DNA from 4 places in the Aminobacter sp. 01T433 genome. Region 3 is predicted to be linked to each of the others. Evidence: riboswitches for the same ligand, from Rfam matches in the RefSeq annotation. Region 3 holds a riboswitch; each other region holds the start of a gene.

Region 1 (7,050 bases), on a different contig from region 3:
TCGGCGAAGATCGAGTGGTAGCGGCCGACGGTCACTTCCTTGGGCAGGCCAGAGAAGATGATGCCCGGCTTGGAGATGCGGATACGCGAGGGCTTGCCGTGCATCGGTACCGCAAGCTGACGCAGTTCGCCGCCATAGGCTTCGGCCAGCGCCTGCAGGCCAAGGCAGACGCCGAAGATCGGCAGGTCGCGCGCCCGCGCCTTCTTGATGGTCGCGGCGGTGTCGAAATCCTTTGGCGTGCCGGGTCCCGGCGAGAGCACGACAAGGTCGGGCTTGACCCGGTCGAAGATCTCTTCGGGCACCGGCGAGCGCACGGTCGAGACATCGGCGCCGGTCTGGCGGAAGTAGTTGGCGAGCGTATGGACGAAAGAATCCTCGTGGTCGACGAGCAGGATCTTCACCCCTTCGCCGACGCGGGCGGTGGTGCGCTCGGTGCCGGGGGCATTGCCGGTCTTGGCGTCGCGGATGGCGGAAAGCATGGCTGAGGCCTTCAGTTCGGTTTCGGCTTCTTCTTCTTCGGGAACGGAATCGTAGAGCAGCGTGGCGCCTGCCCGCACTTCGCCGATGCCGTCCTGGATGCGGATGGTGCGCAGGGTCATGCCTGTGTTCAGGTCGCCGTTGAAATGCACCATGCCGATCGCCCCGCCATACCATGCGCGCGGGCTCTTTTCGTTCTGCTCGATGAAGCGCATGGCCCACAATTTCGGCGCGCCGGTGACGGTCACTGCCCAGGCGTGGCTCAAGAAGGCGTCGAAGGCGTCCATGCCTTCGCGCAGGCGACCCTCGATATGATCGACGGTGTGGATCAGCCGCGAATACATCTCGATCTGGCGGCGGCCGATGACGCGCACCGATCCGGGCTCGCAGACGCGGGATTTGTCGTTGCGGTCGACGTCTGAGCACATGGTCAGCTCCGACTCGTCCTTCTTCGAGTTGAGCAGCTTCAATATCTGCTCGCTGTCGGAGATGGCGTCGTCGCCGCGCTTGATGGTGCCGGAGATCGGGCAGGTCTCGACGCGGCGGCCGTTGACGCGCACGAACATTTCGGGCGACGCGCCGATGAGGTATTCGCCTTCGCCGAGATTGATGAAGAACGAATAGGGCGAGGGGTTGATAGCCTTGAGCCGCCGCGAAATCTCCGAGGGCGCTGTCTCGCAGCGCTCGTAGAACATCTGGCCGGGCACGACCTCAAACAGGTCGCCGCGCTTGAAGCTGTCCATTGCGCGGCGCACCAGCTGGGCATATTCGCCCGGCTCGTGGTCGGCGCGCGGCGGAATCCGGTCGGAAGGCTTGAACGGCTCCTCGACGCTGTCGCGGGCGATGCCTTCGGTCGAAAAACCGGCGCCCGAATAGTCGTAGCGGTCGTGCCAGGCCTTGGCCGAATAGTGGTCGACGACAAGGATCTCGTCGGGCAAAAACAGCACCAGGTCGCGCTGGCTCTCTTTGCGCTCGAGCTTGTGTTCGACCGGATCGAACTGGAAGGCGAGGTCGTAGCCGAAGGTGCCGTAAAGGCCGAGATTGCTGTCTTGGTCCGACTTGAACAAGGCCGTGATGGCACGCAGGACGGTAAACACCGAAGGCACGCGCGAGCGTTCCTCTTCGGTGAACACGCGGCCAGGTTTTGCCACTTCGAGCTTGATCAGGCGCTTTGTCGTTTCGCCGATGGCCAGTTCGGTCAGCGGTGCAAGGGCTGCGTGGATGACCGGCAGCAGCACTTCGCCGCGCGCGTTGAGCGCTTCGATCTTCATCGAGCGCCCGCGCGCCGAAATCACCACAGGCGGGTCGATGATGGCGGTGTCCCAGCGCGTGTAGCGGCCGGGATATTCGTAGTTGGAGGAAAACACCGCGCCACGGCGGCTGTTCAGCCCGTCGAGATAGGTCTCGATCGCCCCGGCATAGGCGGTTTCGTGGCGTTGCCGGGTGATGGCGACACCACCAGAGGTCACGTAGCGCTCGGCACCGTTTTCAAGCAATTCCAACGTCATTCCCGTCTCCATCTCTTGCCGTGGGAGGTTCCGGAGCCTGGTTCGAAAAAAGCAAATGGCCGCCCGGAGTTCCCGTTGCGGCCATCACAATTTTCACGCGCACGCGCTTCAAGAGGCCGCTGTCAGCTGGCCCGCCACCAAATGTTCTGGAGCGAAGTCGTGTTCATGGCAAATCCATAGCGGCGAAAAAGAGGTGGCGCAACTGGATTTGCGCCGTGTTGCTTCGCATTCCTAAGTACCCTTCAACTAGCCACGCGCCGCCGCATCAGCACGACAAAAGCGACACCGCCGATCAGCCCGGTCAGGATGCCCAGCGGCATGTCCTGCGGCGGCATTACGGTGCGCGCCGCCATGTCGATGACGACGAGGAAAATGGCGCCGACCAGTGCTGAAAGCGGCAGGACACGGCGATAGTCGCCGCCAACGACGAAGCGCACGACATGCGGGATCATCAGCCCGACAAAGGCGATCACGCCGGAATAGGCGACCGCGCAGCCGGTCAGCAGTGCGCAGACGACAAAGACGATGAGGCGGAAACGCCGCGCCGGGATGCCAAGAGCTGTTGCGCTCTCGTCGCCGAGCGTCATGGCGTTGAGGTTGCGGGTCTGCGTCAGCAGATAGGCTCCACCAGCGGCCAGGGCGATGAGGGGATAGGGCAGTTGTTTCCATTCGGCGAGGCCGAGGCCGCCGAGCATCCAGAAGATGGCGACATGGGCCGCGCGTGCATCGCCGATGAAGATCAACATGTTGCCGGCGGCCGAGATGATGAAGCTGACGGCGACACCGGCAAGGACGAGTTGGCCGGCCGACTGGGCGCGGGCCAGATTGGCCACCGCCAGCACCATGAAGGTGGCGGCGAGCGCGCCGATGAAGGCAAACAGCGGCACGGTGATCGCACCGAAGACCATGCCGGCATGCAACAGCGCCAATATCGCGCCAAAGGCGGCACCGGAGGAGACGCCGAGCAGATGCGGGTCGGCCAGCGGGTTGCGCGTCACCGACTGCAGTGCGGCACCGACAATCGCCAGCGAGGCGCCGACAGCGGCGCCGAGGAGGACCCTCGGCGCGCGCACGTCCCAGACGATGTTTTCGCGCCCGCTCGACCAGGCGACCTCGACGCTGCCAGGCACGAGTTTGCTGGCAATGACGCCCCACACCGTTTCGAGCGGGATCGCCACTGCGCCGACGCCGACGGCAACGACCATGGTGAGGAGCAGCAGCACCGCCAGCCCAGCGACCAGGGCCGGCATGGCGTGGATCAGGGCGTGGCGCTGCCCGGTGACAAGATGGCGGTGCGACATGCTCAGTTGGCCCTGAAGGCTGCAGCGAGCCGCTTGATTGCGGCGATGTTGCGCGGGCCGGGCGTTGCATCGATGTATTCGAGCACGACGAAGCGGTTGTTCTTGACCGCCACAATGTCCTTGAACGCCGGGTTCGAGCGCATGAAGGCGATCTTCTGCTCGGCGGTGACCTCGCCGTAATTGACGATGACGATGACGTCGGGATTGCGTTCGATCACCGGCTCCCAGCCGATCTCGGTCCAGCTCGCTTCGACGTCGTCGACGATGTTGGTGCCGCCGGCTGCCTCGATGATCGCCGTAGGCATGGCATAGCGCCCAGCGGTGAAGGGCTTCTGCTCGCCGGAATCGTAGAGGAACACGCTGACGGGCTTTTCCAGCTTGGGCAGCGTTGCCTGGAAGTCGGCGAGCTCCTTCTCATAGCCTGCCACCAGCGCTTCCGCCTTCTCGCGCACGCCAAAGATTGCGCCGAGATTGAGCAGGTCGGTGTACATGTCCTGCAGCGAAGACTTGTCTTTCTTCATGATGAAGATGCAGCTTTCGGTCAGCTCGTAGACCGGGATCTTGAAGGGGGAAAGCGTGTCGGGGGTGACGTCGCCGCCGACCTTCATGCCGTAGTTCCAGCCGGCGAAGAACAGATCGGCGTCGGCGCCGAGCAGCACTTCCTTGGTGACGTATTTCGGCGCGAGTTCGGGCAACTCTCCAACGCCCTTGCGCACGTTCTCATCCAGCGTCTTCCAGCCCGAAATGCCGGAATAGCCCGCCATGTTGTCGGCGAGGCCGAGCACCAGCATCATCTCGGTCAGGTTGACGTCATGCGAGACGGCGCGCTTGGGGGCTGCCTCGAAGGTCAGGTCGCGATTGCAGCTTTTGACCGTGGCCGGGAAGGCGCTTGCAGCAGCTGCGGCGCAGCCGGCGAGAAGTGCGGCGGCGATAAGGGGAATTCGACGCATGGTGGCTCCTTGAGTGGTTTGTTGGATTCAGCGTTCGAGATGGAAGGAAAAGCGGGGCCGCCCGGTGACGGGATGGCTATCGAGCGTGGTTCCGACCGAAAAGCTCTCGCGGATGCGTTCGGGCGTCAGGATGTCGGTAGGGCTGCCCGCGGCAACGGCCTGGCCACCATCCATCACCAGCACGCGGTCGGCGTGGGCCGAGGCAAGTGCGAGGTCGTGCAGCGACACGATGACCGTGCAGCCGAGCGTGCGCAGCAGTTCGAGCACTTCGAGTTGGTGGCGAATGTCGAGATGGTTGGTTGGCTCGTCGAGGATCAAAAGGTCGGGCCGCTGCACCAGCGCACGCGCAATCATCACGCGCTGCTTTTCGCCGCCGGACAGCGAACCGAAATCGCGCGCGGCAAGCTTGGTCAGGCCGAGCAGCGCCAGTGCGGCCTCGACTTGCGCATAATCATCGTCGCGCGTCCGCATGCCTGTCGCATGGGGCGTCAGGCCAAGCTCGGCAATCTCGGCCACCGTCAGGCCGAAATCCGATGCCGGTTCCTGCAATACCGTTGCGATGCGGCGGGCGCAGTCGCGCGGCTTCATCTTCCAGATGTCGGTGCCGTCGAGCCTGACTGTGCCACCGGTCGGACGGTGATAGCGATAGAGGCAGCGCAGCAGGCTCGATTTGCCCGCACCGTTCGGTCCCACGATCGCCAGAAGTTCGCCCGGTGCTATGCGGATGCTTACGGGCGCGAGAATCTGGTGCGAGGGACGAGGTCCCCAGCATACGGCATCGATTTCAAGCTCGGCTGGAGTGTCGCCAACGAGACGGCTAGCCGCATGAACACGGTCGAGCATGCCTTTTCTCCGTGAAAGCACGGAGCAGGGGGAACGATCCGATCAGCGAACCGAAACCTATCGAATAGGCAATCGCCATCATCATCATCTCCACGGCACACCCCGGCCGGTTGAATTAATCGGATGATGGCAGGTCTCCTGGCTTGCGGGTGATCGCGCCTCGGAACCTTCCCGGCCTTGCGGCCAGTGGCATGTCTCCGAATTGCTATCCGCTCACAGTTGCGGGGGCAGCCACGGTTTCGCGTCGAGCGACGTCTCACCGTGTTCCCATTTAATCCCGTTGCCCGAGTCAGGCATCAGGAACCATCACCGCCGTGGCTACAGCAGCAGCGAAGTGCTGACAATCGCTAAAGCGTCATGCGGCTTGCTCGATTGCGTCACGCCTGTCGAGTGTGAAGGACAACAGCGCCACGCCAAAGGCGCAAAGCGCGATGGCCGCGCCGACAAGCGGCAGGTCGGCATAGCTCACGCCCCAGGAAATGGCGGCACCGCCAATCCAGGCGCCGGCGGCGTTGCCGGCATTGAAAGCGCCCTGGTTGAGCGTCGCTGCAAGGTTGGGCGCGTCTGATGCCGTTTCGACGACGCGCATCTGCATGGGCGGCACGATGACGAAAGTGATGACGCCCCACAGGAAGATGAGCAGGATCGCCAGTGGGGCGCTCGTGCTACCCGCAGCGAATGCGACATGGATCGCAGCCATGATGATCAGCGCGCCTAGGGCCGTCGGCATCAGCTTCCAGTCTGCGAGCTTGCCGCCGATGATGTTGCCGATGGTCATGCCGCCGCCGAACAAAAGCAGGATCCAGGTCACCGAATCGACCGAGACGCCGGTGACGTCGGTGAGGATCGGCTTGATGTAGGTGAAGACGGCAAACAGGCTGCCCGAGGCGAGTGCGGAGATGATCATCGCCAGCCACACCTGCAGTTTGCCCAGCACCTTGACCTCGCCCGCAATGCCACCCTTGCCGGGAGGGGCAACTCCTGCAGGCACCAGAAAGGCGATTGCCGCGACCGAGATCAGGCCGATGACCACGACAGCGAAAAAGGTCATGCGCCAGCCATAGGCTTCGCCAAGGGCGGTGCCGCCGGGCACGCCCAGAATGTTGGCCAGCGTCAGTCCGGCGAACATCAGGGCGATGGCGCTGGCGCGCTGGTTCTTGGGCACAAGGCTCGCTGCCACCACCGAGCCGATGCCGAAAAAGGCGCCGTGGCCGAAGGCGGTGATGACGCGGGCCACCATCAGCGTCCAGTAGGTGGGGGCGATGGCGCAGAGCAGGTTGCCGAGCACGAACAGCATCGCAAGCCCGATCAGCACCGGCTTGCGCGGCAATCGCGCCGTGCCGATGGCGATGATCGGTGCCCCGATCACGACTCCAAGCGCATAGCCAGTAACAAGCAGTCCCGCCGCCGGGATCGACACGCCCAGGTCGGCTGCCACCTCGGGCAACAGCCCCATGATGACGAATTCGGTGGTGCCGATGCAAAAGGATGCGACGGCCAGTGCGAAGATCGGCAAGGGCATGGGCGGACTCGAAGGAGAGCTGAAACGATTTAGATCTACATTTTCCTTTCGGCACGCCTCACGCAAGCGACGTTGCTGCAATGCAGCGATGCGCTGGCTGCATGGCAGTCATGCGGCAGTGCAGCCGGTCAGGACTGCTGTGTCAGGTCGCGGCGAAGAAAATCGTACAGCCGTTCGACTGCGGCATTGGCCGATTGGGGATTGCGCAGGATGCCGATTTCCATCTCCGGCAGTGCCGGCAGCCCTTCGTTTTCGCCAATGATGCGCAGCGACGGCGGCACGCTGCGCTGGGCGAGGCCGGCGACCGCCAGTCCCGCCTGCACGACGGCGATGAGGCCGAGCAGGCTGGCGCTGGAATAGGTGCTGCGGAACGACCTGTCGGCCGCACCCAGCACCTGCAGCACACTGCGGCGCGCCACGCAGCCGGGTTCGAACAGCGCCACGGGCAG
Region 2 (7,050 bases), on a different contig from region 3:
TTGCACTTGTCAGTCTGGAAATGGGTATCGCGGTGATCGTCGAAGCCATTCTTTCCTTTGTCGGCCTTTCGGTTTCTTCCGACACCCCCACTTGGGGCGGAATGATCGCACAGGGCCGCCAGATCGTTCACCATGGCTGGTGGGTACTGGCGTTTCCACTCCTCTTGCTTTTTGCCACGGTGCTGGCCTTCAACCAGCTCGGCGATGGGTTGCGCCGCGTGCTCGATCCGGTAATGCGCCGATGAGCGCCCCAGTGCTTTCCATCGCAGATCTCGGCGCAGTCAGCGACCGGGATGCCGGCGCGGCGATCCTGCGCGGGGTTTCCCTGGAGTTGCAGGCTGGTGAGGTACTTGGCCTGGTCGGCGAAAGTGGCGCCGGCAAGTCGACCATAGCCAAGGCGGTGCTCGGCGTATTGCCGCGTACCGTGCGGATCACCACCGGCACAGTTCTTTTTGGTGGCCGCGACCTTCTTCGCCTGCCTCCCCGTGAACTCAGGGAAATCCACGGATCGGAAATAACGCTGATCCCGCAGGATCCAATGACAGGCCTCAATCCCGGTCGGCGCATAGAAAGCCAGTTGACCGATGGTTTGCGGCTCAAGCTAGGAATGAAATCGGCTGCAGCCCGCGAGCGCGCCCTCACTTTGCTTGACGAGGTTCACATTCGTGAGCCAGAGCGCGTCTTGAAGGCCTATCCGCATGAGTTGTCGGGCGGCATGCGCCAGCGCGTCCTCATTGCCGCCGCCTTCGCCATGAACCCGAAACTGGTGATCGCCGACGAACCAACGACGGCGCTCGACGTGACCGTGCAAAAGCAAATCCTGCGGCTGATCCGCGCTATGCAGGCAAAACATGGAACGAGCGTCATCTTCGTGACGCATGACCTTGGGGTGGTCGCGCAGATTTGCGACCGTGTGATGCTGCTCTATGGCGGCATGGTGGTGGAAACCGGCAACACCGGGGATATTCTGACCAACCCGCGCCACCCTTACATGCGTGCGCTTCTCGCGGCGGGACCACGCTATGATCGTCCCGATCGCACGCTGGCGCCTGTGCCGGAGACTGTTTTCACCGGCCTGCGCGAGGAACTCGCTGCCTTCGATCGCGGAACGACGCGTCATGGGTGACGTTCTTCTGGCGGCCAAAAATATCGAAGTCGCTTATGGCGCAACCCGCAACCTGAAGGTGCTGCATGGGATCGACCTTTCGATCGCGAGAGGCGAGACGCTGGGTATCGTTGGCGAATCTGGTTCGGGCAAGACGACGCTGGGGCGCGCTCTGTTGCGCCTCATCAACGTAACCGCCGGCACCATCACGTTCGATGGCAAGGACATAACGAATTTCGATGAAGCCGCCATGCGGCCGCTCAGGCGGCGCATGCAAATGATTTTCCAGGACCCCATGTCCTCCCTTAATCCGCGGCATACCATTCGCAGGATTTTGACAGGCCCCCTCCTCCTGCACGGTCTCGCGCCGAACGCCAAGGATGCCCTCAGGCAAGCGGCGCGTATCGTCGAACGTGTCGGCCTTCCCGTTTCAGCGCTCGACAGGAACCCGCACGAACTATCGGGTGGACAGCGTCAACGGGTAGGCATCGCGCGCGCGGTAGTGATGCAGCCGGATTTCGTGCTTGCCGATGAAGTCGTATCGGGCCTGGATGTGTCAACGCAGGCGCAGGTGCTCGCCCTTATCGCCGAGCTCAGCCGCGAAATGGGTCTCGCGGTTGCCTTCATCAGCCACGACCTGTCGGTCATCCGCGCCATTTGCGACCGGGTGATGGTACTGGAGGGAGGCAGAGTCGCGGAGGAAGGCCCATGCAGCCGCGTTTTCAACGCACCGCAATCCGACTACACACGGTCATTGCTCGACGCCATTCCTTTGCCTGAACCGATGCCCGGTTGGCTCGATACATAGCTGGCGGATGAAGTCGATTTTTTGTCGTGCTGGGGAAAGAGCCAGAACGTTTCAGATCACCACGGTCGAGTACGCGTACTGTTAAGGCTTGATCGCGCGGCGTGGAGGGTTTCAAAAGACTCAGCATGGCGTCGAGAAAGGTCTGCTGCAAAGGCTGAGTGGAGGCGCAGAGAGCGCCTGATCCGAGGCCAATTGTGCGGCAAGAATTTCGAAACTGTTCGGTGAACGTTATGCCGTTGAAACCCGAGGCTCTTTGCTGCCCCTCTCTTCGAAAACCCTCTGATCTCCGTGCGAGTCGCAATGACCGAGCACAGTGGTTAGGAATACTCGCCGGGAAGTTGGGTGGGTTCGAGTGCGGGCTTTGGTACGTTTGGCACGAGCCCGCAAACCACCCGTAAAATTCGTATTAGACTTCATGTGAAATGCCTATTAGGCATCGGATAGAAAATTAAAATAGCTGCGTAACCATCTGATTTTGCTATTTCTTCTGCCGCGCCAGCCGACCAATCCGAACCGCGCCCAGCCATCATGCACGTGACTACGAGCGCCTGCGGACGCCAATCATGCAGTTTTGGAGCTAGAACACTGATGGGCCCCGGGGCAGCCGCATCTCGACGCGCTCGGTCCACGATCCGGTCAAGGCGATGTGCATGAGCGGTATTTCCGATAGCCAAGTCACCTGCCTGTGCGAAGAGACCACGACAAGGTCAGGCCTTCCTGGCCCGGCCAATCGAAGGCGACTGGCCGTATCTGTGGATCTACGCCACTTATCTGAACGTGCGTCGCGGCGGGCGCATCGCATCGGTCGCTGTCATAATTCTTCGCAAATACAGAATAATATACCTGCGGCATGAAGGCACACGCCTGACAAATAATACAGAAAACAATTCCCATCTAGGTAGCAATCACTGGATTCGACCTGCATTTGACATCCTTCAATTTGTCTACGCCCAGATGAGCTGCTCTCGCTGCAATAATTCCGATACCCCTGCAATTGACAACGCTTCGGGGCGCTGGCTATTTTCCGACTCGGAATTGGTTCCGCCGAGAGGTGGATGAAAAGGGAACACGGTGAGGCCACTGGCCGAATCCGCGACTGCCCCCGCAACTGTAACCGTTGAGCCTTCTCCAACATGCCACTGAGCGCACGTTATGCGGTCGGGAAGGCGGAGAAAGGCTGAGACACGGAAGTCAGGAGACCTGCCCGTTCCAGTCACCCATGCTTTGTCCACGGGGTGCGGACAGGCGCGGTCGCTCGTGGCGGTGACATTGAAAAGTGTTGCCGCATGCGGAGGGCCGCAGTGTGAATTGCATTCCCTGCACCAGCCTGCCTGCGGTTTGGAGAAACTGGCGCGCCTTAACCGCGCCACCCGAACCATTTGGGGGCAAAATTGCAGAGACTACTCATTGCCGCCGGCGCACTGTCGCTGGCACTTCCCGGTCACACCTACGCGCAAGAGGCGCCTTCATCAGGGCCGACCCTGCTCGACAGGCTGGTGATCACCACGCCTCTTCGCCGCGCAAGCTCGCTTGTGCGGGCTACCTCCTCCGTCACGGTCATCGATGAAGACGAGATCAAGGGATCGGCTGCGCCCGATCTGCCCTCGCTCCTCAAGCGCTATCCCGGCGTTTCGATCATCGGTTATGGCGGCCAAGGCTCCGCATCAAATGTCTATCTTCGGGGCATGTCCTCGGGACAGACACTCGTGCTCGTCAATGGGGTGCGTACGGCCTCAGCCACCAGCGGAACAAGCTCGATCTTCAACATCCCGCTCTCCGCGATCGAGCGTATCGAAATAGCGAAGGGTCCGCATTCAGCCCAATACGGCGCTGATGCCATTGGAGGGGTGATCAACATCATCACCAGGCAGGGCGGCAAGTGCGACGACGGACGCGATCGCTGCGGATCGATTACCACGGGGGTAACATATCCCTGGGGAGCACATGTATCCGGCAACGTGCGTGGCCAGACGGCAGGCGGCGTTGAATACGCTCTGGGCGGCAGTCTCCTCGGCACCCAAGGTTATGACTTCACCACACCCTTGGCATGGGGCCATGAACCCGACGATGACGGTTTCCTGCAGGGCTCAATGAATTTCTCTGTCGCCAAATCCTACGACTGGGGTCGGCTTTACGCCGACGGCCTCTTTGCCCGTGGCCGGACGGAGTATGATAATTCGTTTCCGTCGTTCAACGAGGTCGACACCGATACATTCGCCGGAAAGATCGGCGCCACGTTGAAGCATTCGGACAGCTGGAATTCGACCGTCGAGGTTTCCAGCGGCCTAGACCGTTCGACCAACTTCCGTGATGGTGTTGTTGGCAACAGTGAGTTTGACACTCAGCGCATTGGAATCTTCGCCTCAACCGAGAAATCCTTGGAGATTGGCGACGCAACGCATGTCGTGGCTGGCGGAGCTGAAGCCTATCGCGAAGGTGTGGAGTCGACCGTCGACTTCGGTGTCGACTCCCGCAATCTGGGTGCGGTCTTCGGGCAATATTCGGTCGAGTATGGCGCACTCACCATCGATAGCGGCCTGCGCTACGACCACAATGAACAGTTCGGCGATGCGACGACTTACAATCTCGGTGCCAGCTGGGAAATCGTTCCGGATCTCATCGCGCGAGCGTCCTACGGCACAGGCTTCCGTGCCCCGACCTTCAACGACCTCTATTATCCGGGCTACTCGAATCCAAACCTCAAGCCGGAAAAGTCTCGTTCCTACGAGATCGGCCTGAACTGGCGGCCGACGGTCGACACGACGGTTGACGTAGCCGTCTACCAGACTTGGCTCACCGACGCGATTGCGTCCAATCCCCCAACTTACCTCCCCTTCAACGTCGCCAGAGCCAAGGTTTCGGGCATAGAGGCTTCGGTGTCTCACCAATTCAGCGACAGTTGGAGCGGAAAGGCTACGATCGACTATCGCGAGCCAAAGAACCAAGACAACGGGCTCTACATTCCCTACCGCGACCGGTTCAAGGCCACGGCGGAGATAGGCTACCTAGCGAACGAGCAGCTCAACCTCACGGCCAAGCTGCTTTACGCCTCCCCGCGCTATGCCAATGCCGCAAATACGGTCAAGCTGCCGGAATATGTCACCGTGGACTTCACGGCCGACTATGCCTTTGATGACAGATCGAGCCTGAAATTTTCGGTCGAGAATCTATTCGATGAGCAGTACCCAACCGTTACCGACTATCGAGCGCCAGGTCGGACCATCAACCTCAGCTTCACGCGCCAGTTCTGAGATGATGCGGATGTCTCTAAGCTGCCTTTCAAGAGCAAGCCTTCATCAATGGCGGTGCTCGTTCGCTGGCGCGCTCGTTCTGGCGGCCTTTGCACCCGCGGCAGAAGCAACCGACGGCCCCAGCCGCGTGGTTTCGATGAACGTGTGCACCGATCAGTTGGCCATGCTGATTGCAGACAAGGAACAGCTGCACTCGGTCTCCTACATGGCAAGCGATCCCAGCACCTCCGCTCTTTTCGAGAAGGCGGCTGGGATTGCCGTCAATCACGGTCTTGCGGAGGAGGTCTTCCTGATGCAACCCGACCTCGTGCTGGCAGGCACCTACACCACGAGAACGACGGTGGAACTGCTTCGGCGCCTGGGCATCCGAGTCGAGGAATTCGCACCCGACAATTCGATCGCCGACATCCGTGCGAACATCCTTCGAATGGGTAAGATCCTCGCCAGGGAGGATCGGGCAGCCGAACTTGTCGGCGAACTCGACAAGGGCATCACCCAGCTCGAGAAGGAACCACCCTCAGGCAAGACGGTAGCCACCTACTATGCCAATAGCTACACGTCAGGCGCCGGCACGCTGGTCGACGAGGTCGTCAAGCTTTCGGGCCTCGCCAACCTCGCGGACAAGCTCGGCCTGTCTGGAACCTCGCGGTTGCCGCTGGAAATGCTCGTCCTCGCCCAGCCTGACCTGATCGCCGACGGAAACACGTCCTACGGGGCTCCTGCGCTTGCGCAAGATAACTTTGTCCACCCGGCCTATCGCGCCATCGCTGCCTCAGGAAGATCGGTCACCGTTCCCTCCGGCTACACGATCTGTGGTGCTCCCTTCACGCTCGAAGCGGCTCGGATCCTCCAGGCTGCAGCCAGCAACAACAGGGGAAATCCATGAGAGCCCCAATGACCTACTATGCGGTCCTCGCGGCCTTGGCGCTAGTTACTGCCTGCCTATTTCTGCTGTCGCTGACCGTAGGCCCGGCGGCGATAGCGTTTTCTGACAGCCTCGCCGCATTGTTCTCTCCAAAGGCTGATGCGATCGCTCTGGTCATGCAGGAAATCCGCCTGCCCCGTGCCCTGCTCGGCCTGATGGTAGGAGCTACCCTTGGCCTGTCGGGTGCCGCACTCCAGGGATACCTGCGCAATCCGCTGGCTGAACCCGGGCTGATCGGCGTGAGTGCATCGGCATCGCTTGGTGCGGTGGTCGCCATCTACTCCGGGCTCACATCAGTGTTTGCCCTGGCACTGCCGCTTTCAGCGCTCGCTGCTGCCGCCGTCGCAGTCGTGGTCGTCCAGGCTTTGGCAGGTCTCCGCGGCAGCACGCTGACCATCATTCTGGCAGGTGTCGCCGTATCGAGTTTCGCAGGCGCGATGACATCTCTTGCGCTCAATCTCTCTCCGAACCCATTTGCCGCGCTCGAGATCATGTTCTGGATGCTGGGCTCCTTGACCGACCGGTCGATGACCCACGTCTGGCTTGCGTTGCCATTCATGCTCATCGGCTGGTTGATGCTCGCGGCGTTGGGGCAGGCCCTAGATGCGCTGACCCTCGGCAACGATACCGCTGCCACCATGGGGGTCGATCTTCGTCGGGTCCAGTTTCTGGCCGTGTTTGGAACCGCAGCATCGGTCGGCGCCGCGACCGCGGTGTCCGGCGCGATCGGCTTCGTCGGGCTCATCGTGCCCCACCTGTTGCGCCCCCTCGTCGGATCGCGCCCTTCCCGGCTTCTTCCAGCGAGCGCGCTTGGCGGTGCTGCCATGCTGCTGGCGGCCGATATCCTGGTGCGCATCATCGCGCCCGGTAAGGACCTCAAGCTCGGAGTCCTTACCGCCATCGTCGGCGCGCCGTTCTTCCTATGGCTGGTCTGGCGCACGAGAAGGAAGCTCGCCTGATG
Region 3 (7,050 bases):
CCGAACGAGCGCAACACTACGATGCCGCCGAGATCGACATCGCCGGCAATGCTCTCGGCCTGTGGCCCAACATCCATGAAGGCTTCGTCGACAACCAGAAGCCCGCCTCTGGCGCGCAGCTTGGCTGCGAGATCGAGCAGATCGGTCCGCGACACAACGCGCCCATCCGGGTTGTTCGGATTGACCACCACGGCAAGGTCGGCTTCGGCCAACCGCTCGAACGAACGCACCTCGGCCACCTCGTGCCCGGCGATTGCCGCGGCACGCGCATGCTCCTGATAGGTAGGCCCGAGCACATGTGCCCGGCCCGGCCGCACCAGCGACGCAATGCGTGGCAGAAGGATCTGCGTGCCGGGCGCGGGCACCACATTGGCCGCCGTGGGCGCGCCATATGCAGTTGCGGCAATGGCGGCAAGATCGCGCGCGCGGCCCGGTTCAGGCAGCCGCGACAAGGCTGTGGCAGGCAGCTCGAAAAGCGGATAGGAGTGCGGATTGATCCCGGTCGACAAGTCGACGAACGGCTCGGGCGCTCCAGGAAACAGCGCCCTCGCCCGTTCCAGGCTGCCGCCGTGCTCGACCGTTCCAGTCCTTCGTCCATCAAGAAGCGTCATGTTTGTTCCGCTTGCCTTCCTGTCGCTTCTGTTCGAACTCGGTCTCGGTTACCCGGACCGGCTGGTGCGTGCCATCGGCCATCCGGTGATCTGGATCGGCCAGCTGATATCCTTTCTCGACATCAGCCTCAACCGCGCCACCGATACCGACGCCAGGCGCCGTATTTTGGGTGTCGTTGCCCTGGCCGTCATAGTTGCCGTGCCGGCCACGCTTGCGTTTGCCGTCGAGCGCCTGTTCGGGCTTGTCCCCTTCGGCATCCTTCTCACCGCGATCGCCGCCTCCAGTCTTGTCGCCCAGCGCAGCCTAGGCAGCCATGTGAAGGCGGTAGCCGACGCGCTCGACAGCGGCGGCATAGTCGCCGGCCGCAAGGCGGTGTCGCAGATCGTCGGCCGCGACCCGGAAAGCCTCGACGAAGCAGGCGTCAGCCGTGCGGCGATCGAAAGCCTGGCCGAGAATTTCTCCGACGGCATCACCGCACCCGCCTTCTGGCTCGCCGTCTTCGGTTTCGCCGGCGGTGCCGCCTACAAGTCTGCCAACACCGCCGATTCGATGATCGGCCACCGCACCAAACGCCACGAAGCTTTTGGCTGGGCTGCGGCGCGTTTCGACGACCTGATCAACCTGCCGGCGTCGCGGCTAACAGCCCTGTTGATCGTCCTTGCCGCCTTCCTCGTCCCTGGCACTGATCCTCACCGCGCGTGGCAGGCAGTCTGGCGCGATGCCAAGAAACACCGCTCGCCCAATGCCGGCTGGCCCGAAGCCGCCATGGCTGGCGCGCTCGGCCTCGCCCTTGCCGGTCCGCGCGCCTATGGCGGAGTGATGGTCGACGACGCCTTCATGGGCGACGGCGGCCGGCGCGAAGCCAACGCCCAGGATATTCGCGCCGCACTCCGTCTCTACTGGAAAGCCGATGCGCTGATGGTTGGCGCGATGGGCTTGATCGCGGTCGTCCTCTGGCTCTAGCGCCCGTTAGAACTCGATGCCCTTCTGCGCCTTCACCCCAGCTGCAAAATGGTGCTTGGTGGCGCCCATCTCGGTGACGAGATCAGCCGCCTCGACCAGTGCCGGCTTGGCGTTGCGGCCGGTGACGACAACGTGCAGGCCTTCGCGGCGGCCCTTGAGCGCAGCCACCACCGTTTCGAGATCGAGATAGTCGTAGCGCAGCGCGATGTTGAGTTCGTCGAGCACGACCAGCGCGATGCTGGGATCGGCCATCAGTTCCTGAGCCTTGGCCCATGCGGCCTCGGCGGCGGCGATGTCACGCTTGATGTCCTGCGTTTCCCAGGTGAAACCCTCGCCCATCGTGTGCCAGACGACGCGGTCGCCAAAGGCGGCAAACGCGTCCTGCTCGCCCGAATGCCACGCGCCCTTGATGAACTGCACCACGCCCACCCGATGGCCGTAGCCGAGCATGCGCAGCGCAAGTCCGAAGGCTGCCGTGGACTTGCCCTTGCCGGGACCGGTGTTGACGATCAGCAGGCCCTTTTCGACAATGGTCTTTTCCGCCACCTCGGCGTCCTGCACCGCCTTGCGCTTGGCCATCTTGGCACGATGGCGCTCGGCTTCGGTCTCGTTGATTTCCTTCATCTCATTTCACCTTCATCGGCAGCCCGGCGACCATGAACAGCACCTCGTCGGCACCGGCCGCCACCATTTGATTGAGCCTGCCGGCTGCGTCGCGGAAGCGGCGGGCAAGCGCATTGTCCGGCACAATGCCGAGCCCGACCTCATTGGCAACGACAAACCACGGGCCGCGCGGTCGCGCCAGCACCTCAGCGAGCCGAGCACTTTCAGCCTCGACGTCATGCTCGGCCAGCATGTGATTGGTAAGCCACAGCGTCAGGCAGTCGACCAGCACCGGTTCGCCGTCAGCAACGCTGTCGAGCACTCCCACAAGATCAAGCGGCGCATCCAGCGTCCGCCAGCCTTCGCCGCGCCTGGAGCGATGGATGTCGATGCGCTCGCGCATCTCGTCGTCATAAGCCTGCGCGGTGGCGATATACGTCCACGGCGCAGGAAATGCGGTGATCAGGCGTTCGGCATGCGCGCTCTTTCCAGAGCGCGCACCGCCAAGCAGAAATGTCAGCTTCTCAGGCAAAGCTGCCGCGCAATGCGCCCTGCGAACCCATGAAGCGCTGCCGCACAGCCCCCGCGACGGCACCGAGCACCACCCAGAACACCAGATTGGTGATGGTCACCGCAACGACGAAGCTGCGATGCAGGTCGGCAGGGATCGGCGAATCATGGCTTTCCGGCTGCGGCGCACCAATGATGTGCGGAGCAACGATCAGCGCCACGCCAAGGATGGCGAGCGGCAAAGACTGTTTGAAAGCGATCAGCGCCAGTCCGGCTGCGGTTGCCACCACCGTCAGCGTCCACCAGATCTGGCGGTCGCCAAGATCGGCAGCCGGCATCGCCGGCAGTTCCGGTGGCAAGCCCAGGCCGGGTGCAAGGGTGAAGACGGCAAAGCCGGCAAAACCCCAGAACACGCCCTGGCGCCAGTTGGCGATACCTCCGGCGAATTCGGAAACGGCAACCAGGATCAGCGCGAAAGCGACGCCACTGATGATGTTTGCGAACGCCGAATAGGCAAAACGTTCAAAGCCATCGGCGGGAGCCCAGGCTTCGACTTCTTCTTCAGCGGGAGCTGCAGCCTGTGCCGCAGGTTCTGGCGCGGTCACCTCAGTGCCAGCCGCCGGTGCGGCAGCGTGGTCATGACCGCCGCCGGCATTTTCAAACGTCTCAGCCTTGAGGATCAGCGGAACGGTTGCATAGGTTTGGAGCGCGGCAAGGACCACGCCGGCCAATAGGCCGCTGATCGCCGCGATGAACACGACGTTGCGAAATACGGACATGGTTGGTTGCTTTCGTTAGTGGCAGGGGAAAGCCATCGAGTGGCGATAGTCGTGGGCAGCGTTGTGCACCACGTCCATGTGCGAGAACCCGAGGAAGCCAACAACGAAAAGGCCGAGCAGCGCCGCAAGGGCGAGCTGCATGGTGCGCGACTGCGAGGAAACGTCGGCGCCGATTGCGGAAACAGTGTTCATCTTAAAGTCCTTTCGCCCTCCACCCGAGGGCCGCGAGAAGTGTTCCTGTCGCCGGCAGGTCTCCTGGCTTGCGGATCGACACCCTTCCCCGCCTTCCCGAAGCAAGCTTCAGTGGCATTTGGGGAGAGCTAGCCGCATACAGTTGCGGGGGCAGCCACGGCTTCGGACCCTCAAAAAGCCCTTACCGCATTCCCTCTTGATTCCGTTACGGAACCGACGACGCCGCGACTATAGAAACAAATGCCATGGGCGGCAAACCAAATTCCGACGCCGGGCAGTGCGAATGCGGCGTTTGGGCGATCAGGCCCGTGCCGCTATTCGCTCGGCCACCAGATGCTGCAGCCGCCACAGATGGCGGTCGTGGATGGCGCGTTGCTCCAGGTTCTTCACCACATTGTAGAGATAATCGGCCGCGGAGCCCCAATGGCCGCAGGTCGTGGCCAGCCGCTCGACGACTTCGTCTTCCCCAAGAGCTCCGGCATAGGCGCGGCCGGCGCGATTGACGACGAAGGCAAGTGCGGTCAGCGGACCGTCATCTGTGGCAAGGGTCAGCCAGCGTGGCTTGTAGGTCGAAGGCTTCAGCGTCATCTCGCGGCGGTAGAGCTTGTCGAGCTGCGCGCGCCTGTCGCCATCCATGAGCCTGAGCGCCACGCCCTTGCACTGGCCGCCACGATCCATCCCCATCATCAGGCCGGGCTGGTCTTTCGTTGCCCGCCAGCGGTTCATGCTGACGCAAAACGAGCGGTGCCAGCCCCGCGCCAGCGCTACCTTTTCCTCGGTGTGCTCGACCTCAGGCTTCCAGATCAGCGAACCATAGGCAAACAGCCAAAGCGGGCCGCCCTCCGGATGCGCCGAAAGCGTCTCATCGATCATCGCCTCATAGTCGGCATCGTCGAGATGCACTGCATCCGGATCGGGGCCGGCATCGGCTACGTCGCGATGGCAACGCGCCACCAGTTCTTCGGTCAGCGACATCCTGCGTCCGGTCATCCCCACCTTCAATTCCTTAACCCTGTGCATGACCGGCAGCGCGGCTCTCTACCGCCCCGCTTCAACCATGATAGTGCTGCATGGGCGCAGCAACACGCGAGAACGCCGAAGCGATTGGCCATGACGATGCATCCGAGCACTGAACAAGTTCAAGCCCCTTTACGGCGCGTGTCGGTCATCGACATCGCCCGTGGCGTAGCCCTCGTCGCCATGGCGATCTATCACTTTGCCTGGGATCTCGAGTTCTTTGGCTACGCCGATCCGGGCATGACCGCCTATGGCAACTGGAAGCTTTTTGCGCGCTGCATCGCCTCGAGCTTCCTGTTCCTCGTCGGCGTCAGCCTGGTATTGGCCCATGCCAAGGGCATCCGCTGGCCCGGCTACTGGCGAAGGCTTGGCATGGTGGTCGCGGCAGCGCTGGCGATCACGGTCGCAACCTGGTTTGCCACACCCGACACCTTCATCTTCTTCGGCATCCTGCACCAGATCGCGCTGGCCAGCGTACTCGGCCTTGCCTTCCTGCGCCTGCCCGCCCTGCTGACGCTGGTCATTGCCGCCTTGGTCATCGCAGCACCAAACTATCTGCGCTCGGACGCCTTCAACCATCCCGCGCTTTTGTGGATCGGCCTGTCCACCGTCAATCCGCGCTCCAACGATTTCGTACCGCTGTTTCCCTGGTTTGGCGCGGTTTTAACCGGCATTGGCGTTGCCGGCCTCGCGCTCAAGGCAGGCCTGTTTGAGAAATTGTCCCGCCTCCAGCCCGGCGCCTGGTCGCGACCGCTCAGCTTTTTCGGCCGCCACAGCCTTGCTTTCTATCTCATCCACCAGCCGGTGATGATTTCGCTGGTCTGGGCCTTCGCCCAAATTTTCCCGGCTCCCGTCGAAACGCGCGAAGTGACGTTCCTCAAATCGTGCCAGCGCTCGTGCGAGCAAAGCCGCGACACGGATTTCTGCTCGCGCTACTGTGTGTGCATGCTCGACGAGTTGCAGAAGGATGATTCGTTCGACCGCCTCTATGCCGCAGACCAGAGCCCGGAACTCAAGGCGCTTGTCGGGCAAACCGCTGCCATGTGCTCGACCAACACCGACAACCAGACGATACCAGGAGGAGCGCAATGACCGACCTCAACGCCGCCCCCAGCAGGGTGCCATGGCCGCCGATCGTCTATCTCCTGGCTATCGCGGTGGCTGTAGTCCTCGGACTGCTCTACCCCTTGCCTTGGCTCACCGAGCCGCTGTCGGACCTGCTTTACGCGGCCGGCTGGTTGGCTGTGGCCGGCGTGGTTGCGATCTATTACTCAGCCATGCAGACGCTGAAGCGCGCGAAGACCACGATCCGCCCCGACAGGCCCTCGGAGCATCTGGTGACCTCGGGCGCCTTTTCCTTCACCCGCAACCCGATCTACTTCGCCAATACGCTGTTGATGATCGCCATTGGCCTGATCACGTCCAGCGTCTGGTTCATCGTCCTTGCGGTGATCGCGGCCTTCGGCACGCAGAAACTCGCCATCGAGCGCGAGGAAAAGCACCTGCAAGCCCGCTTCGGCAAGAAATATATCGATTATAAAAAGAAGGTGCGGCGCTGGATCTGACCAGCGCTCAGGTGTTGACGCCGAGTTCGACCAGCCGTTCGACGCAGGATTCTTCGGCCTGATCGAGTTCGGCCAGCGTCTCCTCGAGGTCGCGGCGCTTCTGGCGCAGATCCTCGCGCTTTTCTTCGATGCGCTTGATCATCAGCTTGAGCTGACCAACCTCGCCGGGGGGCGCGCGATACATCTGGATGATCTCGCGAATCTCGTTGATCGAGAATCCAAGCCGCTTGCCGCGCATGATCTGCCGAATGAGCTGCCGGTCAGAAGGGCGGAACAGGCGGGTGCGGCCACGGCGGACTGGCTGCACCAGCCCCTCGTCCTCATAAAAACGCAGCGTCCGCGTCGAAATGTCGAATTCGCGGGTCAATTCGGTGATCGAGTAATATTCCCGCATCGTCTCTCCACCCAGCCAGCGTCGCCGCGCCGCTTTCAAATCATGCCGCGCTAGCCGAGGCGATCACGCCATGCGACAGTACACGCCGCGCAGCCAAAAGGACCCTTTTTGATCCCCAAGGAGTCTCGCACGCGACTTACGTAAAAGTCAATTGAACAACCTTACCTCGCAGCCGCGCCAAGATGCAGCCACCAGGTGGCAAGGCTGAGGAAGGCAAGGAAGCCGATGACATCGGTGATCATGGTCGTGAAGATCGAGGACGAGATCGCCGGGTCTGCGCCGAATTTGTCGAGCAACAGCGGGATCAGGATGCCCCCGAGTGCCGCAGCCAGCATGTTGAGCACCATGGCGGCGGCGATGACGAAGCCCAGGTCCGGGTTGTGAAACCACAGGCCTGCGACCAGGCCGAGGATCG
Region 4 (7,050 bases), on a different contig from region 3:
TTCGGCATCCCCGACTTCAAGATGGAGAAGCATTATATCGACCGTCGCGTCGAGCAGATGACGGGCGAGGGCGTGACCTTCCATTGCGGCGTCAATGTCGGCGTCGACAAGCCTGTTGCCGAGCTTCTCGCCGAACATGATGCCGTGCTTTATTGCGGCGGCTCCGAGACGCCGCGTCCTGCAGGCATTCCTGGCGACGACCTCGAAGGCGTGCACGACGCGATGCCTTATCTCGTCCAGCAGAACAAGCGCGTCGGCGGCGAGGATATCCAGTCGGTTGCCTGGCCGTCAGAGCCGATCGTCGCCAGCGGCCTGCATATCGTCGTTGTCGGCGGTGGCGACACCGCGTCCGACTGCGTCGGCACCGCATTCCGCCAGGGTGCTGTGCGCGTCACCCAGCTCGACATCCGACCGCAGCCGCCGGAGAAGGAAAACAAGCTCGCCGTGTGGCCCTATTGGGCGACCAAGATGCGCACCTCGTCCTCGCAGGCCGAGGGCGCGCAGCGCGAGTTCCAGGTGGCGACACTTGAGTTCATCGGAGAAGAAGGCCAGCTGACCGGCGTCAAGTGCTGCGAAGTCGACGACAAGCGCAAGCCGATCCCGGGTACCGAGTTCGTCATCCGCGCCGATCTCGCCTTCATCGCCATCGGCTTTGCCGGCCCGCTCGCCGGCGGCTTGGTCAAGGAACTGGAAGGCAAGCTCGACATCACTACCGACAACCGTCGCTCGACCAATGTCGCGGCCAACGACCAGGACTACAAGACCAATGTCGACAAGCTCTACGTCGCCGGCGACGTGCGCCGCGGCCAGTCGCTGGTGGTCTGGGCGATCCGCGAAGGCCGCCAGGCCGCGCATTCGATCGATGTGGCTCTGATGGGTTCAAGCGTGCTGCCGCGTTGAGGCGCGCGGTGGTTCGATAAACAAAAAAGGCGCCGCGAGGCGCCTTTTTCATTGGTGGATGCTGCTTCTACCGCCTGATCGCCGTCGTTGTTTCGGTGCTCTGGCCGGCTGCCAGCGGTTTGGGTGGCCACGAAAAATCGTCGGCGCGGCCGGCGGGCGCTGCTGGCGCTATGCCTTGCACGACAAGCTTTTCGCCCGGTGAGCGCGGGTCGCCCTTGGCAGCTGTTTGCGCGCCCAGCAATTCGCTGCCGCCGTCGAGCTCGGGGTCCGAAAGCGAGATGGGCACCGTCCGGTCGATATTGACGGGCACGTTGAGCTCACCCGGTGTTGCCTGTGGCAGGCTTGCCGGCAGCACTGCCTCGGTGCCTTGAGGGGTGATGCCGAGCAGCTTGTTCAGAGGCTTTTCTGCATAAAAGGCGAGCTTGCGCTTGCCTGCGCGGGTGACGTTGATGCCGTCGTCGGAGCGCAGGCGCACCGGCTGGCCGTTGATGTCGGGTCCGCTGGTGACGAAGGCGCCGCCTTCATCGACAAATCCGCCCCAGACATCGACGAATTCGCTACCTGCGGCTTCAGTTGCGGCACGATAGATGTCGTTGAAGACGAGCATGTCGGTGCTCGCCTTCGGCGACTTGAAGGCGGGCATGCCGACCCACAGGAACGGCACCTTCGTGGCGGAAATGGTCTTGGCCAGCGCTTCGGTGCGGGCCTTGTATTCCTTGGTCCAGGCCGCGTTCATCGGCGGCTCGCGGGTGTCGCCGACCGTCATCTGCTGGCGGTCGTTGGAGCCCATCATGACGATGATGGCGGCTGGCTTTTCCTGCTCGATCAGCGCCTTGGCCTTCTCGGGCCAGTTGTAATAGTCGTCGCGCACGAAGCCCGAAGAGCCGCTGGTCTTGTCGACCACGCGGACCTTGGCGTTTTCGGCGAAGACGGCGCTCAGTCCCTCGGCGATGCCGGCGCCCATGAAGTCGCCGATGACCAGAACGACCTTGGCATCGGGCAGTTTTTCAATCACCGGAACGGCCGGCTCGGCCGGCCTGCTGACTGCATCGACCGTCGACTTCGGCCTGCGCGGCGCCTTGCGGATCATGCGCTGCGGTGCCTGTGGCTGCTCGTAGATGTAGGGATCGACGCGAGGCTGGCGGAACGGGGTGAACAGGTCGCGCAGCGACCAGCGCCGCAATATGCCTTCCTGGGCTGCAGCCGGGGTTGGCATTACAGACGAGATGGCGGTCAAGGCGACCGCCACCGCAACCAGTGGCATCGTCAGGCGCAAGAGCAAAAACCTTGAACGTCGTGCCGATGCCAAATGCAGCCTCCGGTTGCTAATTGCGCCGCAGCGATTTGAGCACTTCCATGCTCGGGTGGCCGTCCGGCGTCAAGCCCAGCTGTGCCTGGAATGCCTTGATCGCCGAGCGCGAACCTTCGCCGATCTTGCCGTCGCTCTTGCCGTCGTAATAGCCATGCGCCGACAGGCGCTTCTGCAGCTCCTGCTTCTCTTCGAAGCTGAGCTTGGTGAACGGCCGCTTCCAGTCTTGCACCAGGCCACCATAGCCGGCGATCTCGTCGGCAAGAAGGCCGACGGCGAGCGCGTATTTGTCGGCGTTGTTGTAGCGCTTGATGACCGAAAAGTTCTTGGTCATCAGGAACGCCGGTCCACCGCGTCCGTCCGGCACCTTGAGGGTCGCAACATCCGAACCACGCCTGAAGGCCTTGCCGTTGGCGCGTTCGACGCCGAGTGCCGCCCATTTGTCGAGCGTCATCGATCCCGCAGGGAACTTCTGTCCCTGGGGCAAGACGACCTCGTAGCCCCAGGTCTTGCCGGCCTGCCAGCCATTTTTCTTCAAGAGATTGGCGGCCGTGGCGAGTGCGTCGGGCACGGAGTTCCAGATATCGCGCTTGCCATTGCCATCGGCGTCGACGGCATAGGCCTGGTAGCTGGTCGGGATGAACTGGGTGTGGCCCATCGCACCTGCCCACGAGCCGACCAGATGGCTCTCGTCGATGTCGCCGCTCTGCAGGATCTTGAGTGCTGCGATCAGCTGGGTGCGGGCGAATTTGGCCCGGCGCTGGTCGCCATAGGCAAGCGTTGCCAGCGAGCGCACCACGTTGCGCATCACCTTGTCGTTCTTGAGGATTTCGCCGTAGTTCGATTCCATCGACCAGATGGCGAGCAGGATGTAGCGGTCGACACCGTAGCTGGCCTCGATGCGGTCGAGCCACGGCTTCCACTTGCGTGCCATCTCGCGGCCGACGGCGATCGACTGGTCATGCACGCGGTTGTCGAAATAATCCCACACCGGTGCGGTGAATTCCGGCTGGAAGCGGGCTTTTTCGAGCACTTCGGGATCGGCGGCGGTCACGCCGCGAAAAGCTCGATCATAGGTCGAGCGGGAGATTCCGTTGTCGGCGGCTACCGAGCGGAAGCCCGCGACCCAGCGTTCGAAGCCGGCCTCGGCGGCCGCCGGGCCAGCAGGCAACAGCAGCGCGAGCGAAAGACCAGCGATCGCGGCAACGCCTGCGAGACTCTTGGCGGTTATGCGAAGGGGCATTCTTTCCTCCTTGGAGAGATCAGAAAGTCGATTCATCGCCGAAGCCGGTTAGCAATCAGTTTACCATGGGCATCCTGGGAACGAAAAACGCTGCTGGGGATTGTCTCCTGAAGCGCGCATGCAATCAAGATCGCGTGATCGATGGTCTTGCCCGCTATCCCCGAATATGTGAACGCGTTCAGTATTCCTCAATTCGGGCGTGACAATGTCACTCTTCGATACCCATAATCATCTATCGGACGACCAAACAATGAAGAGAGTTCGCAAGGCAGTTTTTCCAGTCGCCGGTTTGGGCACGCGTTTTTTGCCTGCCACCAAGTCGATCCCGAAGGAAATGCTGACGGTCGTCGATCGCCCGGTGATTCAATACGTGGTCGATGAGGCGCGCGAGGCCGGCATCGAGCATTTCATCTTCGTCACCGGCCGCAACAAGGCGGTCATCGAAGATCATTTCGACGTCCAGTTCGAACTCTACGACACGCTGGCCCAGCGTGGGAAAAGCGAGCAGCTTGAACGGCTACAGCGGCTGCAGCCCGGGCCGGGGCAGACCTCGTTCACCCGCCAGCAGGTGCCGCTTGGCCTTGGCCATGCGGTTTGGTGCGCGCGCGAACTGGTCGGCGACGAACCTTTCGCGCTGCTTTTGCCCGACATGATCATGCAGTCGGAAAAGAGCTGCATGCGCGAGATGGTTGAGCTTTATGCCGAAACCGGCAGCAACATCATCGCCGTGCAGGAGTGCGATCCCGCCGAGACGCACAAATACGGCATCGTCGGACAAGGCAAGGCCGTCCACACCGGCTTCGAGATCGAAGGCATGGTGGAAAAGCCGAAGCAGGGTACGGCACCCTCGAACCTTTTCATCAATGGCCGCTACATCCTGCAGCCTGAGATCTTCAACATCCTGGCAAGCCAGGAGCGTGGCGCCGGCGACGAGATCCAGCTCACCGACGCCATGCTGAAGCTTGAAAAGCAGCAGCGCTTCTACGGCTACCACTATCGCGGCCGCACCTTCGACTGCGGCTCGCCGGAAGGCTTCGTCGAAGCCAATGTCGCGTTCGCCCTGTCGCGTTCGGATCTCAGCAAAAGCATGGCCGGTGTCATCGAAGGCTTGCTGCACGAGATGAAGCCCGGCCGCTAAAGCGGCTGCAATGTCGCCCGCGCGTCAATTTTGGACGCGCGGAGCGATGGCCATCGACGCCCGCTCCAGATAGACATGTCCCGCCAGGTGCCCGCAGCGATGTGGGAGAATCGGGAACACGGTGCAAATCCGTGGCGTGCCCAACGCTGTAAGAGGGACCGTATCGGCAAAAGCCACTGTTCATCACGAACGGGAAGGTGCCGACAACGGGTTGAACTCGAGCCAGAAGACCGGCCCGGCAGAAATCGTCCTCCGCATGGTCAAGCGGGGGAAAACGATTGCTCGCAAGGGGACACGCGATGCCGGCTGACCATTTCAATTCCAATAGTTTCAACCAAGCTGCCCAAGATGCCGTCTACCGCGCCATCTTCACGCGCCGCGACGTGCGCAGCCATTTTCGGCCTGATCCGCTTGAAGACGAGCTGCTGGCGCGGCTGCTGATGGCGGCTCATCACGCGCCGTCGGTTGGCTTCATGCAGCCGTGGAATTTCATTGTCATCCGCGATGCAGAGCGCCGGCAGCAAGTGCGCGACCTGTTCTTCGCCGCACGCCAGCAGGAGCTGCCGCATATCGCCGAGGAGCGGCAGGCGCTCTACCGCAAGCTCAAGCTCGAAGGCATTTGCGAGACCCCGCTCAACCTTGTCGTCACCTGCGACCGCAGCCGCTCGGAAAATTCGCCGCTCGGACGCTGGCACAATCCGGAAATGGATCTCTACAGCACCGTTTGCGCCGTGCAGAATTTCTGGCTGGCGGCACGTGCCGAAGGTGTCGGTGTCGGCTGGGTCAGCATCCTCGACCGCGAGGCGCTGAAGCAGCTGCTCGGCATTCCAGATCATGTCGTGCCGGTGGCTTATCTCTGCGTTGGCCGGGTTTCCGAATTCGCGCAAGAGCCCGACCTTGAAAGGCATGGCTGGGGCAGTCGACTGCCGCTGGCCGATCTCATCATGAGCGAGGTGTTTTCCGGTGGAGGAGAAGAAGGGCTGAAGGCGATCGCCGCCGAGCTGGTTGCCCCTGGATCCTAGCGCTGGATTCTCATCCCGAGGAACACTGTGTTGGTCGTGCTGTCGCGGTTGGGCAGCGTGCTGGTGAACGTCTCATGGCGCAGCCTGCCGGTGAGGCCGGCATAGCGGTTGAGCCACCAGGTCATGCCTGCTTCGGCGGTCAGCGTCAGATCGTGGTCCTCGGAGTCGGCATAGTCGCGCCAACCGGCGCCGACGGCTGCCATGCCCGTGAGGTTCGCGCGCATTTCGCGCTCGACGCTGAGACGCCCGGCGTAGAGAATCGAGCCGCTTTCGCCCGGAGTAGTCGAGCCTTCCACGAAGGTCGCGCCGTTCAAGCCAACGATGGTGCCACGGATCGGCGACCATCTGAGGTCGGCGGCAAATGTCGGTTCGGAAATGGTCTTGAGGCGCTCGTCATCGAAGTTTTCGCTGATCCAGCCGGCCGAAAGCTCGCCGCCGAATTTCTCGCCCATGTCCAACTCGACACCGGCGCGCGCGCCGATCCTGTTCGACGAGCGTTCGAAGCCGGCGGTGTCGAAGCGGAGATCATAGACGCGGCGTCCGTATTCGACCTCGCCAAATGGCGTCAATGCAGGCGATATCTCGTACCCGGCGCGCAGCCGGCCAGTATAAAGCGTGGAATTCCTGTCTTCCTGGGACAGCGTGGCGCCGTCCGACAATTGAGCGTCGCTGTAGGTTTCCTTGGTCGCCTCGCCGGCCACGCCGAAGCGGAATTTGCCGACATCCTTCTCCAGCCCAAGCTCGCCATCGAGGATGTGGAGCGTCGGTCGCTCGGCGGTGCCGACGATGACGACGGGGGAGGTGGCCGATTCCGGGCGGAAATCATAGCCAAGACGCGCGATGGCCCGAAGGTCGTCGGCGAGGTCGAGCTGCAATCGACCATTGATGCCGCCGGCGAGGTCGTCGACCTCCTGCCCGGAGATGGATTTGCGAACGATGCCGTACGCATCGATGGTCGCCGAATGGGTTTCCCAGTCCGATGCGGCATTGAGCCGAAGGGCGGTATCCGACAGCACTGCCGACTTTCCGTCCGGGCTCGAATCGGCGTTCGAACTCGCCTCCAGTCCCTGCACCAGGCTGGGCCTGAGCACAAAACTGCCGACGCGGATGCCGGTGGGCGCGAAGGGAGTTGCGTCGATCAGGGGCGTGAGGCTCTCGATGGCGGCTTGCCGGGCGGATTCCGGGCCGTTCTCCACGCTGGTTTCTGAGTCGACGGTACCTTGGCGCACGGTGCCGGTTGTGATGTCGTCTTCCGCCGCTGGCGCAACGGGCCTGGCGGTGGGAGCTGTTGAGGGGGCGGCGCGTTGCCGTCGTGCCTCTTCGGCGCGTTGGCGGGCCGTCGTTGGCTGGCGAGCGGACGCCGCCCTGTCGGCGTTGGGCGGTTCGCTGAACAGGCTGTCGTCCGCGGCTGCGTCCGTTTGGTCGGGAAGGGCGCCGG

Evidence for each region. A riboswitch is a leader RNA that binds a small molecule or an ion and turns the genes downstream of it on or off. The one in region 3 is predicted to bind cobalamin.
Region 1: linked by a shared signal. The riboswitch ahead of AC1DLV_RS19130 (ABC transporter ATP-binding protein) and the one ahead of AC1DLV_RS08820 (CbtB domain-containing protein) in region 3 are both predicted to bind cobalamin.
Region 2: linked by a shared signal. The riboswitch ahead of AC1DLV_RS21455 (TonB-dependent receptor domain-containing protein) and the one ahead of AC1DLV_RS08820 (CbtB domain-containing protein) in region 3 are both predicted to bind cobalamin.
Region 4: linked by a shared signal. The riboswitch ahead of bluB (5,6-dimethylbenzimidazole synthase) and the one ahead of AC1DLV_RS08820 (CbtB domain-containing protein) in region 3 are both predicted to bind cobalamin.

What each region holds. Positions count from the first base shown of each region.
Region 1 is NZ_JBFTPR010000011.1:11,811-18,860, reverse strand. Features, by position in the region: gene AC1DLV_RS19145 (anthranilate synthase) at 1-1,985, opposite strand, end outside; gene AC1DLV_RS19140 (FecCD family ABC transporter permease) at 2,228-3,235, opposite strand; gene AC1DLV_RS19135 (ABC transporter substrate-binding protein) at 3,289-4,236, opposite strand; gene AC1DLV_RS19130 (ABC transporter ATP-binding protein) at 4,264-5,079, opposite strand; cobalamin riboswitch at 5,191-5,402, opposite strand; gene AC1DLV_RS19125 (MFS transporter) at 5,435-6,601, opposite strand; gene AC1DLV_RS19120 (LysR substrate-binding domain-containing protein) at 6,730-7,050, opposite strand, start outside.
Region 2 is NZ_JBFTPR010000013.1:104,044-111,093, reverse strand. Features, by position in the region: gene AC1DLV_RS21475 (ABC transporter permease) at 1-245, shown strand, start outside; gene AC1DLV_RS21470 (ABC transporter ATP-binding protein) at 242-1,126, shown strand; gene AC1DLV_RS21465 (ATP-binding cassette domain-containing protein) at 1,119-1,913, shown strand; partial or broken gene AC1DLV_RS21460 (transposase) at 2,522-2,732, shown strand; cobalamin riboswitch at 2,933-3,135, shown strand; gene AC1DLV_RS21455 (TonB-dependent receptor domain-containing protein) at 3,305-5,164, shown strand; gene AC1DLV_RS21450 (ABC transporter substrate-binding protein) at 5,166-6,050, shown strand; gene AC1DLV_RS21445 (FecCD family ABC transporter permease) at 6,059-7,048, shown strand; gene AC1DLV_RS21440 (ABC transporter ATP-binding protein) at 7,045-7,050, shown strand, end outside.
Region 3 is NZ_JBFTPR010000004.1:274,223-281,272, reverse strand. Features, by position in the region: gene cobD (threonine-phosphate decarboxylase CobD) at 1-611, opposite strand, end outside; gene cbiB (adenosylcobinamide-phosphate synthase CbiB) at 610-1,575, shown strand; gene cobO (cob(I)yrinic acid a,c-diamide adenosyltransferase) at 1,582-2,199, opposite strand; gene cobU (bifunctional adenosylcobinamide kinase/adenosylcobinamide-phosphate guanylyltransferase) at 2,201-2,710, opposite strand; gene AC1DLV_RS08825 (CbtA family protein) at 2,703-3,467, opposite strand; gene AC1DLV_RS08820 (CbtB domain-containing protein) at 3,483-3,659, opposite strand; cobalamin riboswitch at 3,696-3,892, opposite strand; gene AC1DLV_RS08815 (gamma-glutamylcyclotransferase) at 3,960-4,649, opposite strand; gene AC1DLV_RS08810 (acetyltransferase domain-containing protein) at 4,770-5,768, shown strand; gene AC1DLV_RS08805 (methyltransferase family protein) at 5,765-6,241, shown strand; gene AC1DLV_RS08800 (MerR family transcriptional regulator) at 6,249-6,635, opposite strand; gene mgtE (magnesium transporter) at 6,797-7,050, opposite strand, start outside.
Region 4 is NZ_JBFTPR010000018.1:69,577-76,626, forward strand. Features, by position in the region: gene AC1DLV_RS24770 (glutamate synthase subunit beta) at 1-900, shown strand, start outside; gene AC1DLV_RS24775 (SGNH/GDSL hydrolase family protein) at 968-2,209, opposite strand; gene AC1DLV_RS24780 (lytic murein transglycosylase) at 2,226-3,452, opposite strand; gene galU (UTP--glucose-1-phosphate uridylyltransferase GalU) at 3,703-4,590, shown strand; cobalamin riboswitch at 4,659-4,843, shown strand; gene bluB (5,6-dimethylbenzimidazole synthase) at 4,890-5,612, shown strand; gene AC1DLV_RS24795 (outer membrane beta-barrel protein) at 5,609-7,050, opposite strand, start outside.